3 regions of the Streptomyces sp. NPDC034037 genome follow, and region 2 is predicted to be linked to each of the others. Evidence: riboswitches for the same ligand, from Rfam matches in the RefSeq annotation. Region 2 holds a riboswitch; each other region holds the start of a gene.
The links. A riboswitch is a leader RNA that binds a small molecule or an ion and turns the genes downstream of it on or off. The one in region 2 is predicted to bind cyclic di-AMP.
Positions count from the first base shown of each region.

Region 1: another riboswitch for cyclic di-AMP. It lies ahead of ACZ516_RS17805 (transglycosylase family protein); the one in region 2 lies ahead of ACZ516_RS11895 (transglycosylase SLT domain-containing protein).
Region 3: another riboswitch for cyclic di-AMP. It lies ahead of ACZ516_RS32265 (M23 family metallopeptidase); the one in region 2 lies ahead of ACZ516_RS11895 (transglycosylase SLT domain-containing protein).

Region 1 covers NZ_JBVISC010000004.1:579,409-583,011, reverse strand. The annotation lists gene eno (phosphopyruvate hydratase) at 1-949, opposite strand, end outside; gene ACZ516_RS17805 (transglycosylase family protein) at 1,255-1,980, opposite strand; cyclic di-AMP (ydaO/yuaA leader) riboswitch at 1,985-2,173, opposite strand; gene ACZ516_RS17800 (LysM peptidoglycan-binding domain-containing protein) at 2,369-3,436, opposite strand; gene ACZ516_RS17795 (cytochrome P450 family protein) at 3,585-3,603, opposite strand, start outside.
Region 2 covers NZ_JBVISC010000003.1:289,063-292,665, reverse strand. The annotation lists gene ACZ516_RS11905 (hypothetical protein) at 1-194, shown strand, start outside; gene ACZ516_RS11900 (SMI1/KNR4 family protein) at 203-388, shown strand; gene ACZ516_RS11895 (transglycosylase SLT domain-containing protein) at 630-1,382, opposite strand; cyclic di-AMP (ydaO/yuaA leader) riboswitch at 1,388-1,544, opposite strand; gene ACZ516_RS11890 (RidA family protein) at 2,077-2,472, opposite strand; gene ACZ516_RS11885 (helix-turn-helix transcriptional regulator) at 2,608-3,597, shown strand.
Region 3 covers NZ_JBVISC010000013.1:117,910-121,512, forward strand. The annotation lists gene ACZ516_RS32260 (M16 family metallopeptidase) at 1-1,021, shown strand, start outside; cyclic di-AMP (ydaO/yuaA leader) riboswitch at 1,305-1,465, shown strand; gene ACZ516_RS32265 (M23 family metallopeptidase) at 1,479-2,282, shown strand; gene ACZ516_RS32270 (GntR family transcriptional regulator) at 2,472-3,158, shown strand; gene ACZ516_RS32275 (SDR family NAD(P)-dependent oxidoreductase) at 3,446-3,603, opposite strand, start outside.

The DNA of each region.
Region 1 (3,603 bases), on a different contig from region 2:
GGTTGGTGACGAACAGGTCGTCGCCGACGAGCTGCACCTTGTCGCCGAGCTTCTCGGTGATGGCGTTCCAGCCGGCCCAGTCGTCCTCGAACAGCGGGTCCTCGATGGAGACGAGCGGGTACGAGGCGACGAGCTCCTCGTAGTACTCGGTCATCTCGGCGGCCGAGCGGGACTTGCCCTCGAACTCGTAGGAGCCGTCCTTGTAGAACTCGGAGGCGGCGACGTCGAGCGCGAGCGCGATCTGCTCGCCGGGGACGTAGCCGGCCTCCTTGATGGCCTCCAGGATGAGGTCGAGGGCGGCGCGGTTGGAGTCGAGGTTCGGGGCGAAGCCGCCCTCGTCGCCGAGGCCGGTGGCCAGGCCCTTGCTCTTCAGGACCTTCTTCAGCGTGTGGTAGACCTCGGTGCCCCAGCGCAGCGCCTCGGAGAACGACTCGGCGCCGATCGGCGCGATCATGAACTCCTGGATGTCGACGTTGGAGTCGGCGTGCGACCCGCCGTTGAGGATGTTCATCATCGGCACGGGCAGCAGGTGCGCGTTCGGGCCGCCGAGGTAGCGGAACAGCGGCAGGTCGCTGGCCTCGGAGGCGGCGTGCGCGACGGCGAGCGAGACGCCGAGGATGGCGTTGGCGCCGAGGGAGCCCTTGTTGTCGGTGGCGTCCAGGTCGAACATGGCCTGGTCGATCAGCCGCTGCTCGGTGGCGTCGTAGCCCACCAGCTCCGGGCCGATCTGCTCGATGACGGCGAGGACGGCCTTCTCCACGCCCTTGCCGTGGTAACGGTTGGGGTCACCGTCACGGAGTTCGATGGCCTCGAAAGCACCGGTGGAGGCACCGGACGGGACGGCGGCACGACCGGTGCTGCCGTCGTCGAGGCCGACCTCGACCTCGACCGTGGGGTTGCCTCGGGAGTCCAGGATTTCCCGGGCTACGACGACGTCGATGGACGGCACGAGCATCTCCTTCTGGGATGTGACGCGTTTACGAGAGCCGCTTCGGCCCTGCGTCTCCTGAGCCTAACCGGCCCGGAGCCTTCGGCCAGCCGACCGCCCGTCCCCTGGGACGGACAGTCGCGCAAACAGCCGGGAAACGGGGCGTAAGCCCACGTTTTCTACTCGCTGGTAGCGAACAGGCGGGGCGGGTGTGCCGCGGACATGCCCCCGCCCCGGTGCGTACGGGGGTACGCGCACCGGGGCGGGGAGCCCGTGGGGACGGGGCGGGCGGCCGTGCGTCCGCGGCGGGCACGGCCGCGGGCGGGTCAGCTGAGGTGGAGCTGCTGGCCCGGGAAGATGAAGTCGGCGTTGTCGATGATGTCGCCGTTCAGCTTGTAGATCTTCTGCCAGCCGCCCTTGACGCCGTGCGCCGCGGCGATCTTGGACAGCGTGTCGCCGGTCTTGACCTTGTACTCGCCGTCGCCCTTCTCGACCCGCTGGCCGGTCGGGGTCTCGACGGTCTTGCGCGACTCGGTCTGCGGCGCGGGCTGCGGCTTCGGGGCCTGCTGCGCCCGCTGCTGGGGGGCGGCCTGCTGCTGCGTCTGCTGCGGCTGCGGCTTGGTCTGCTGCTGGGGGGCCTGCTGCTGCGGGGCCTGCTGCGCGCCGCCGCCGTTGTACGCGGCGCCCGAGAGGCCGACGCCGCAGCTCGGCCAGGCACCCTTGCCCTGGCCGGCGAGGACCTTCTCGCCGATCTCGATCTGCTGGGCCTTGGAGGCCTTGTCGGCGGTGGGCGCGTACTTCGTGCCGCCGTACGCGGCCCAGGTGGAGGGCGAGAACTGCAGACCGCCCTGGTAGCCGTTGCCGGTGTTGATCGACCAGTTGCCGCCGGACTCGCACTGGGCGACGGCGTCCCACTCCTGGCCGGTGGCGGCGCTGGCCGAACCGGTGGCCATCAGCGGGGCGGCCACGGCGGCACCGGTGACACCGGCGAGCGTGACGACACGGGTGGCCTTGGACGGACGGCGGTGCTTGCCCTTGCTGGAAAACAGCATGAGTTCATCCCCTCACCGACGCCTGCGAGGTGAGCTGTCGGGTTCGGGCCAGTGAAGTTGCCCGGTCGCACCGACTTCGATGCGACTTCACCCCAAGCCGGTCCCGTTCGCGGCGCTCCCTCGCGGAAGCCCCAACGTCCGGACCCGGCACTTACCTTGGGTCCCCCGCTCCTGCCCACGGCGCTCGAAGCGACGACTGTTCCCGTCCGGCCGTTGGCAGGATTCGGCGTACCGACCGGCGGGGCCCACGAGTGGCGGGCGATGACGACCGTAGTCACGCGATCGCCACAATTTCAAAGACGATCAGGTCTTCTGAGACCCATCTCTCACTTGCGCCAATGCGGACATACAGTTGCGAAGCGCCCGGCGGACGCTTCGTCAACTACCGCTACTTTTCGCCCAAATCGAGGCTCTGACCGGGGAGAATGAGATCCGGGTCGGCTCCGACGGTCTCCTTGTTCTCGGAGTACAGCTCGTGCCAGCCGCCCTTGACGTCCAGGTCGTCCGCGATGACCGAGAGGTTGTCCCCGGAGCGGACCTCGTACGTCCCGTCGGCGACCTTCTGGGTGCGTTCACCGCCGCGCGAGGCGTGCCGGCCGGTGGGACCGCCGTCGCCGTTCCGCGCGTCGGCTGCGGAGGTCTCGTCCGCGTCGCCGGCGCGGTGGCGGCCGGTGGCGGAGCCCTCGGAGGCGTCGGCAGGGTCGGAGGGGTTCTTCGGGCCGCGGGAAGTGCCTGCCTCGGCGCCGGACTTGTCCGCCTCGGACGCCCCGCCCTTGCCGTCCGATGTGTCCGCGGCGTCCGTACCGTCGTGATTCTTGTCTCGGGAGGCGCGGTCCGCTCCGGGCGTGTCGCCCGCGCGGTCGGAGGGCTTCCGCTTGCCTGACGTGCCGTCGGAGGCGTCGACGGAACCGGCGGCCTTCCCGGCCGCGGACTCGCCCTCACCGGCCTTCTCGCCGGTCTTCTCCCGGGCCTTGTCGCGGGCCTTCTCGTCCGAACCCTTGCCACCTGTGCCGCCGGCGCCCGACGCGTCCGAGGGCTCGGGGAGGATCGGGTCGCCCGGGTCCACGTCGGCCGCGGCGCCGCCGTCGGTGAGCCCGGCGATCGGCCCGCAGCTCGGCCAGGCCTTCGGGCCCTTGGCGTCCAGGATGTCCTCCGCCACGGCGATCTGCTGCGACTTGGAGGCCTCGTCGGCGCTCGGCGCGTAGTTCAGGCCGCCGTGCTGCTCCCACGTCTCCTGGGAGAGCTGGAGCCCTCCGTAGTAACCGTTCCCGGGGTCGGCGCTCCACTCGCCGCCGCTCTCGCACTCGGCGAGCTTGTCCCACGTCACCGTCTCGGCGGCGCTCGCGCTCGTGGCCCCGAGGAGCGGGATGGCGATGGCTGATCCGGTGACTCCGGCCGCGACGATGAGGGCCGGGGCCTGGCGGGGGCGTCGGTGACGACCATTGCCGGAGAGCATGCGGTTGCCTTTCGGGAGACTGTGACGACGACTCGGGCACCGAGGTGCCCGAGTCGACGTGAACGTAGCCGCACTCGAACACTTGTCACAAGTCGATGCAGCGGAGATCACGCGAAGATCACAGTCGTGACGTGTCGTCAGCCCCGGCTCATCCGGCGGCCGTTTCC
Region 2 (3,603 bases):
TCAAGACGATCCGGGACCACTACCCGGACCTGGCGGACATCGATGACGCGACGCTTCTCGCACACGGCAACGCCTTCTGCGCCGCGCGGGGGAAGGCACTCGGTGACCAGGCGAAGAAGACGATGAGGGAAATCGGCACCACTCCGAAGCAGACTGCCCAGATCATGGGAACCGCGCACGGCCTGTGCCGGTAGCGCCAGTGGTGACGGCCTGTCAGCCGTGCACCCGCTCCGAGCTGGACGGCCTCTACCGCACGCTCGGCGTGCGGCTGCCCGAGAACGTCGAGCGATCGCTGTTACGGCACAACGGGTCGGGACTCACCGACGTCATCCCGTCCATGTACGCGCTCTACAGCGTCCCCGCCCCCGTGGATCGCCGTCATGGGTGACGGTGAGGAGTGGCGGGCCGTCGATATGGACACCGACTTCCCAGGGACATTGGTCTGGGCGGATGTGAGGGGTTGAGGGATGATTCGCCCCAGTTCGATCCGTTCCTTGGAGTGGCCGGGTGATCCGGTTCGCACTCGGCGGGCCGGGCGCAAACGGCCGGGCCGGCCGGTCCGGGCCCCAGTGGAACGAGCCGCCCGGCGGGTGATCCGCCGGGCGGGCGGTCTGCGTGGGGGATGAGGGCTAGTACGGGCCGTTCACGTTGTCGATCGAGCCGTACCGGGCGGCCGCGTAGTTGCAGGCGGCGGTGATGTTGGCGACGGGGTCGAAGCTGTCCAGCGACGTGCCGGGCACGTGGTACGCGGTGAACGTGGGGCCGATGACCTGCAGGAGTCCCTTGGAAGGCGTGCCGGCGACCGCGTTGACGTCCCAGTTGTTGATGGCCAGCGGGTTGCCGGAGGACTCACGCATGACGTTGCGGTGAATGCCCTCGTAGGAACCGGGGATGCCGTGCTGGGCCATGATGTCCAACGACTCCCTGATCCAGCCGTCGAGGTTGTCGGGGTAGGTCTTCTTCGCGGGAGCGACGGCGGGCACGGCCTCACGCGCCGAGCGGTCCGCCCGCTCGGCGGACGCCGGGGAGGCGGCCGGCTTCTTCGCGGGCTCGGCCGCGCCCTTCGCGCCGAGAGTGAGCTTGAGACCCGGGTGTATCAGCTTCGGGTCGGCGCCGAGTACGCCGCGGTTGTCCTCGTAGAGCTTCTTCCAGCCGCCGCTCAGGGAGTGCTTCTGGGCGATCTTGGAGAGGGAGTCGCCCGCGACGACGACGTAGGTCCTGGAGTCGGCGGCCGGCTTGGCGGGGGCGCCGGCCTCGGCCGCGCCGGCGCTGGTGGCACCGAGCACGGGGAGGACGAGCACGGCTCCGCCCGTTCCCGCGGCGGCGATGCCCCGGTTGAGCGAGCTGGACTTGGGGCGGCGGTGCTTTCCTTTTGCGGGCATGACGAAACGTTCCTCTCCGTCGCCTGCGAGGTGAGCTGTCGGGTTCGGACGGGAGCTGTCCTGGCGCGTGGGGAGCGCGCCTTCACCCCGAGCCGATCCGGAATCCGGATCGGCGGCTTACCTGGGTCCCCCGCTCCTGCCGTGGATGAGTGAGTGGAAGGGTTTCCGGACAGCGGCAGGATTCGGCGTTCCGTCCGGATTGACGGTGACATTAAGCGAGAGCGCCGGGCCGGAACAAGGTCGGAATTCACACTGGCGAATCCGAAGAGACTTCCCTGGGAATTTGATCTCCCCGACTCTTTGATCGTTAAAGTCAACTCGCTTTGCGGGGAACGGGAGTAAGTGTGGGGGGCTACGCGATCATCCTCTGTCGGCGTGACACATTTCACTGAATCGGCAGGGAGGAACCAGCGTTTAACGCCGCAAAGAGTGTCTTAAATTGCACATCTGCGACCAAAGTAGCGACAGGTCTAATTGCTGCGCAAAGATGGACATATTGAACCCCTTGGGGGCGGCACTGCCCCGGCATGGCGCAGGGGGTTCATCACGCCTGCTGCCATGAAAGGCCTGTCTTCCTGATGGCAAAGCAGTCCAGCCTGTCCACCGGTCACCGATTGCCTGCGGGAATGAAAACTGCTCGTGCCGGATGGACCGACACGAGCAGGAGAAGCGGTGAATTGATGGTGAGGTCACGTCATGAAACGGCAGTTCCTTCGAGTTCGACCATCTGACCCGGGATCGCCAGCCGTGTCACCCCGAGCATCGTGGTGGCCGGTGCCACTCCCGCCACGCCCAACCGCGAGGCCAGCAGCCCGTAATGAGGGAACAGCAGATCGACGTCCGTGGTGTAGACGTTGAGCCGGACAAGGTTCGCGAGGGACATGCCGGCCTCGCCGAGCACGGCCTCCAGATTGTCGAGGCTCAGCGTCAACTGTCCGGCCATGTCACCCTCGTGTTGAGGCTTGCCGTCACCGTCCATCGCGGTCTGCCCGGAGCAGTAGAGGGTCCGGGTGTGCCCGCTGACGAGTTCCCCCTGGTTGAATCCCATCTCCACCGACCACGTCACGGGATTGACCGCTGTTCGTTCCACTGCCACATCAGCTCCGTTCGACTGCACGGGAAATACGGACATCCGTCGGCGCCGGCGCTGCAGCCGACGTCGGTGCCCCGGAGCCTGTCAACGAATCACGACACCCTCGGTCATGTATTCGATAGGGTCTGCCGCATGCGCGCCGATCGACTGGTCTCGCTGGTGCTGATGCTGCGTCAGCGCGGTCGGCTGACCGCGGACACACTCGCCCGTGAGCTGGAGGTGTCCACCCGTACTGTGCTGCGCGACATCGAGGCGCTGTCCGCGGCCGGGGTCCCGGTCTTCGCGGAACGCGGCAGGCACGGCGGGTTCGCGTTGTTGCCCGGTTTCCGGACGGAACTCATGGGGCTGAACCACGACGAGGCCGTGGCCCTCCTGGCCGCCGGACCGGGGCGCGCGGAGCGGGTGTTCGGCCTCGGCCCGGCGCGCGCCGCCGCCTTGCGGAAAGTCGTCGACGCGCTGCCCGAAAGCCATCGAGCCCCCGCGAGCGACGCGGCCCGGCGCTTCCTCGTGGAACCGGAGACGGACCTGCTCCCAAGCCGGTCGGACGCCGAGAAGGTGCCGGCGGCGGTGATGGCCGAGATCCGGCGCGCGGTGCTCGCCGGGCACAAGCTGCGCATCCACTACGCGGCCACGGACCAACCGCCGCGGTGGCGCACGGTGGACCCGATCGGCCTGGTCACCGTGCGGGACCGGGGCTACCTGCTCGCCACGCGATCCGGCGCGGACCGCAACTACCGGCTGTCCCGGGTCTCGGTCGCCGAGGAACTCCCCGAACCGGCACAGCGGCCGAACCAGGTCGACCTGGAACGGATCTGGCGGGAACGCTGCGCGCGGTTCCTGTCCGACGGCCACCTCACCGTGCCGCTACGGGTGAATCCGCGCCGGCGCGAGGAGTTGCTGAACACGGCCGTGGCGGTGCGCGCCGCTGACCCCGGCCTCCATCCCGACCTTGAAGGGTGGCTGCGGCTGGAGGCGACGTACCAGGACCTGCGCCATGCCGAGTGGGCGCTGTGGCAGCTCGGCACGGATGCGGAAGCCTTGGCCCCCGCGGCCTTGCGCGCCTCCCTGCGCGACCGCGCCGCCGCGATGGCCGCGCGTTACGCCGAGTCCCCGGAGTCCTAGGTCGGA
Region 3 (3,603 bases), on a different contig from region 2:
GCTCGGCCTGCTCTCGGACGCCCTGCGCGCCCCCGCCTTCGCGGACAGCGAGATCGAGCGCCTCGTGCGCAACCGCCTGGACGAGATCCCGCACGAGGCCGCCAACCCGGCGCGCCGCGCCGCCAAGGAACTCTCCCGGCAGCTCTTCCCGGCCGGCACGCGCATGTCCCGGCCCCGCCAGGGCACCGAGGAGACGGTCAGCGCCATCGACTCGGCGGCCGTACGCGCCTTCTACGAGAAGCACGTCCGCCCCGCGACGGCCACCCTGGTGATCGTCGGCGACCTCACGGGCACCGATCTGGACGCCGTGCTCGCGGACACCGTCGGCACCTGGACGGGCGGCACGGCGGAGCCCCGCCCCAGCCTTCCGATCACCGCCGACGACACGGGCCGCGTCGTCATCGTGGACCGCCCCGGAGCCGTCCAGACGCAGCTCCTGATCGGCCGCATCGGCCCGGACCGGCACGACCGGGTCTGGCCGGCCCAGGTCCTCGGCACCTACTGCCTCGGCGGCACCCTCACCTCCCGGCTGGACCGCGTCCTGCGCGAGGAGAAGGGATACACCTACGGAGTGCGGGCGTTCAGCCAGGTCCTGCGGTCCGCTCCGGACGGCACGGGCGCCGCGATGCTCGCCATCAGCGGATCGGTCGACACCGCCTCCACGGGCCCCGCGCTCGACGACCTGTGGAAGGTCCTGCGCACGCTCGCCGCGGAGGGCCTGACGGACGCGGAGCGCGACGTGGCGGTGCAGAACCTCGTGGGTGTGGCCCCGCTCAAGTACGAGATGGCCGCCTCCGTCGCCGCGACGCTCGCCGACCAGGTCGAGCAGAACCTGCCGGACGACTTCCAGGCACAGCTGTACCGGCGGTTGGCCGCCACCGGCACCGTGGAGGCCACCGCGGCCGTCGTGAGCGCCTTCCCTGAGGACCACCTGGTGACGATCCTCGTCGGCGACGCCGCGCAGATCGAGGAGCCCGTCAGGGCGCTCGGCATCGGCGAGGTGAGCGTGGTCAGCGGCTGAACGACAGGTTGCGGCTGAACGAGAGGTTGCGGCTGAACCAGAGGCTGTGGCTGACCAGAGGTTGTGGCCGAATGTGAGCCGCGGCTGAGCGGGAATCAGCGCGTTTCGAGGCCCCGGTGACCGGTTCGGTCGCCGGGGCCTCATATGTCCGCCTTTGTGTGGCGGTTGCCCGTCTGCCGTGTGGCGTGCGCAACAAAAGTGTCGATCCGTTTGTCGATTGAAAGAGGGGGCGCTTAGCTTCGATCCGGCTGTCCGTCACACACCACGTCGCACCCGCGGCACCGGGCAGTCATCGCCGAGTCCCCGTACGGCGCGAGCCAGGGGAGCCGGGGACCCACAGTCCCTTGGGGTGAATCGGGCACCTTGCCGTCAGGTGAGGGGCTCGTAGGAGACCTTCCTGCTCCGAACCCGTCAGCTAACCCGGTAGGCGAGAAGGAAGGAAAGGATCAGCCGCTTCATGGCGTTCACCCGTGCCACCGGGAAGCACCGTCGTCCCAGCCGCCTCACCCGCACGACCGCGAACGTCGCGGGCGTCGCCGCGCTGACCACCACCGGCGTCATCGGCGGCATGGCCGCTCCGGCGCTCGCCGCCGTCGACGAAGGGGCCGTGGAGCACACCGGCCTCACCCAGGCGATCTCCGTGGGCGGTTCGCTCGCCGAGACCATCGACGCCCAGGCCGCCGCGCAGCGCCAGGCGGCCGAGGACGCCGCCGCCGCCAAGCTGGCCGAAGCGGCCGCCAAGAAGAAGGCCGCCGAGGACAAGCGCAAGGCCGAGGCCGAGGCCAAGGTGAAGGCCAAGGAGGAGCGCGAGGCCAAGGAGCGCGCCGCCCGCGCGGCCGAGCGCAAGCGCCTGAACGCCTACGTCTCCCCGATCTCCGGCTCGTACGTCTCCACGGGCTACCAGACCGGTGGCGCCATGTGGTCCTCCGGCAGCCACACCGGCGTCGACTTCCACGCCGCTTCCGGCACCCCGGTCCACGCGGTCGGCGCGGGCACCGTCGTCGAGGCCGGCTGGGGCGGCGCGTACGGCAACAACGTCGTCATCAAGATGAACGACGGCACGTACACCCAGTACGGCCACATGTCCTCGCTCGGTGTCACCGTCGGTCAGACGGTCACCCCGGGCCAGCAGATAGGCCTCTCGGGCTCCACCGGCAACTCCAGTGGCCCGCACCTCCACTTCGAGGCCCGCACCGGCCCCGAGTACGGCTCGGACATCGACCCCGTGGCGTACCTGCGCTCGCACGGCGTCAACGTCTGACCTCCCGGCACACCGAAGGCCCCGGCTCCTGCGAGCCGGGGCCTTCGCGCTTTTCCGGTCCTTCCGCGCTTGGCCAAAAGATATCCATGGATTGCGGCCCGCCGTCGGTAATTCCGGCACTCTGCAATAGAGTTGCCGAACGAGCGTCGGTCGACCGCGTTTCGCGGGGATTAAGGCGGAGGTCCGGTCATGCGTATTCCCGCGCATTCGGTGTGCACGGCCATCCGGGACGACATTGTCTCCGGTGTCCATGAAAGGGGCGGCCGGCTCACCGAGGAGCTTCTGGCCCGCCGCTACGGCGTCTCGCGCGTTCCGGTGCGCGAGGCACTGCGCACCCTGGAGGCCGAGGGGTTCGTCGTCACGCGCCGACACGCTGGCGCCTGCGTCGCCGAGCCCACGGAGCAGGAGGCGGCCGACCTCCTGGAACTGCGCATGCTGCTCGAACCGCTCGCGGCCGCCCGCGCGGCCCGGCGCCGCACCGAGGCGCACCTCAAGGTCCTGCGCGGCCTCGTCAGGCTCGGCCAGGAGCGCGCGCGGCGGGGGCAAGGGGAGGATCTGCGGTCACTGAGCGGCTGGTTCCACGAGACGCTCGCCCAGGCCTCCGTCAGCCCCGGCCTCATCGCGCTGCTCGCCCAGCTCCGGCACAAGATCGCCTGGATGTACGTGGTGGAGCCGCCGGCGGCGCCGTTCGACGCGTGGGCGCAGCGCGCGGCGATCGTGGACGCGGTGGGCCGCGGGGACGGCGAGCGGGCCAGGGCGCTCACCTGCGACCACATGGAGCGGACCGCGGGCGCGCACCGATTGCGCCGTTCGGCGAGCGCGGGCCGTGTGAGGGAGCCGCAACATCCCGTCAACACGGTGAGCCTTCGGAATTAACGCGCGTGCCGTATACAAGTCGTAGGGCGCCTTTACTCGGGGCGGCGCTATTCGGGGACATCTACTCGGGGCGGCGCTATTCGGGGACATCAATTCTGCGTGAATTTTGGAACGCGGGGCACGCGCCGCACGCGCCGGATCACACCGAACCGCGCCGGATTTCCTTTAAGAGCTCGTCACACGATTACGAACCGGGCTTCTTGGGCGTGTCCACGCATACGCGGGTCGTTGGTGGTGCGCGCCCCGAAGGCGCGGTGTCCTTCGGGGCGCGGGGCAGGGGTTCGGGTTCAGGCGTTGTAGCCGCCGTGGGCGTCCAGCACTGCGCCCGTGACGTACGACGCGGCGGGGCTCGCCAGGAAGGCGATCGCCGCGGCGATTTCGTCGGGGTGCCCCATGCGTTGCAGGGACAGCGAGCTGACCAGGGCCTTGAGGGTCTCGGGGTCCG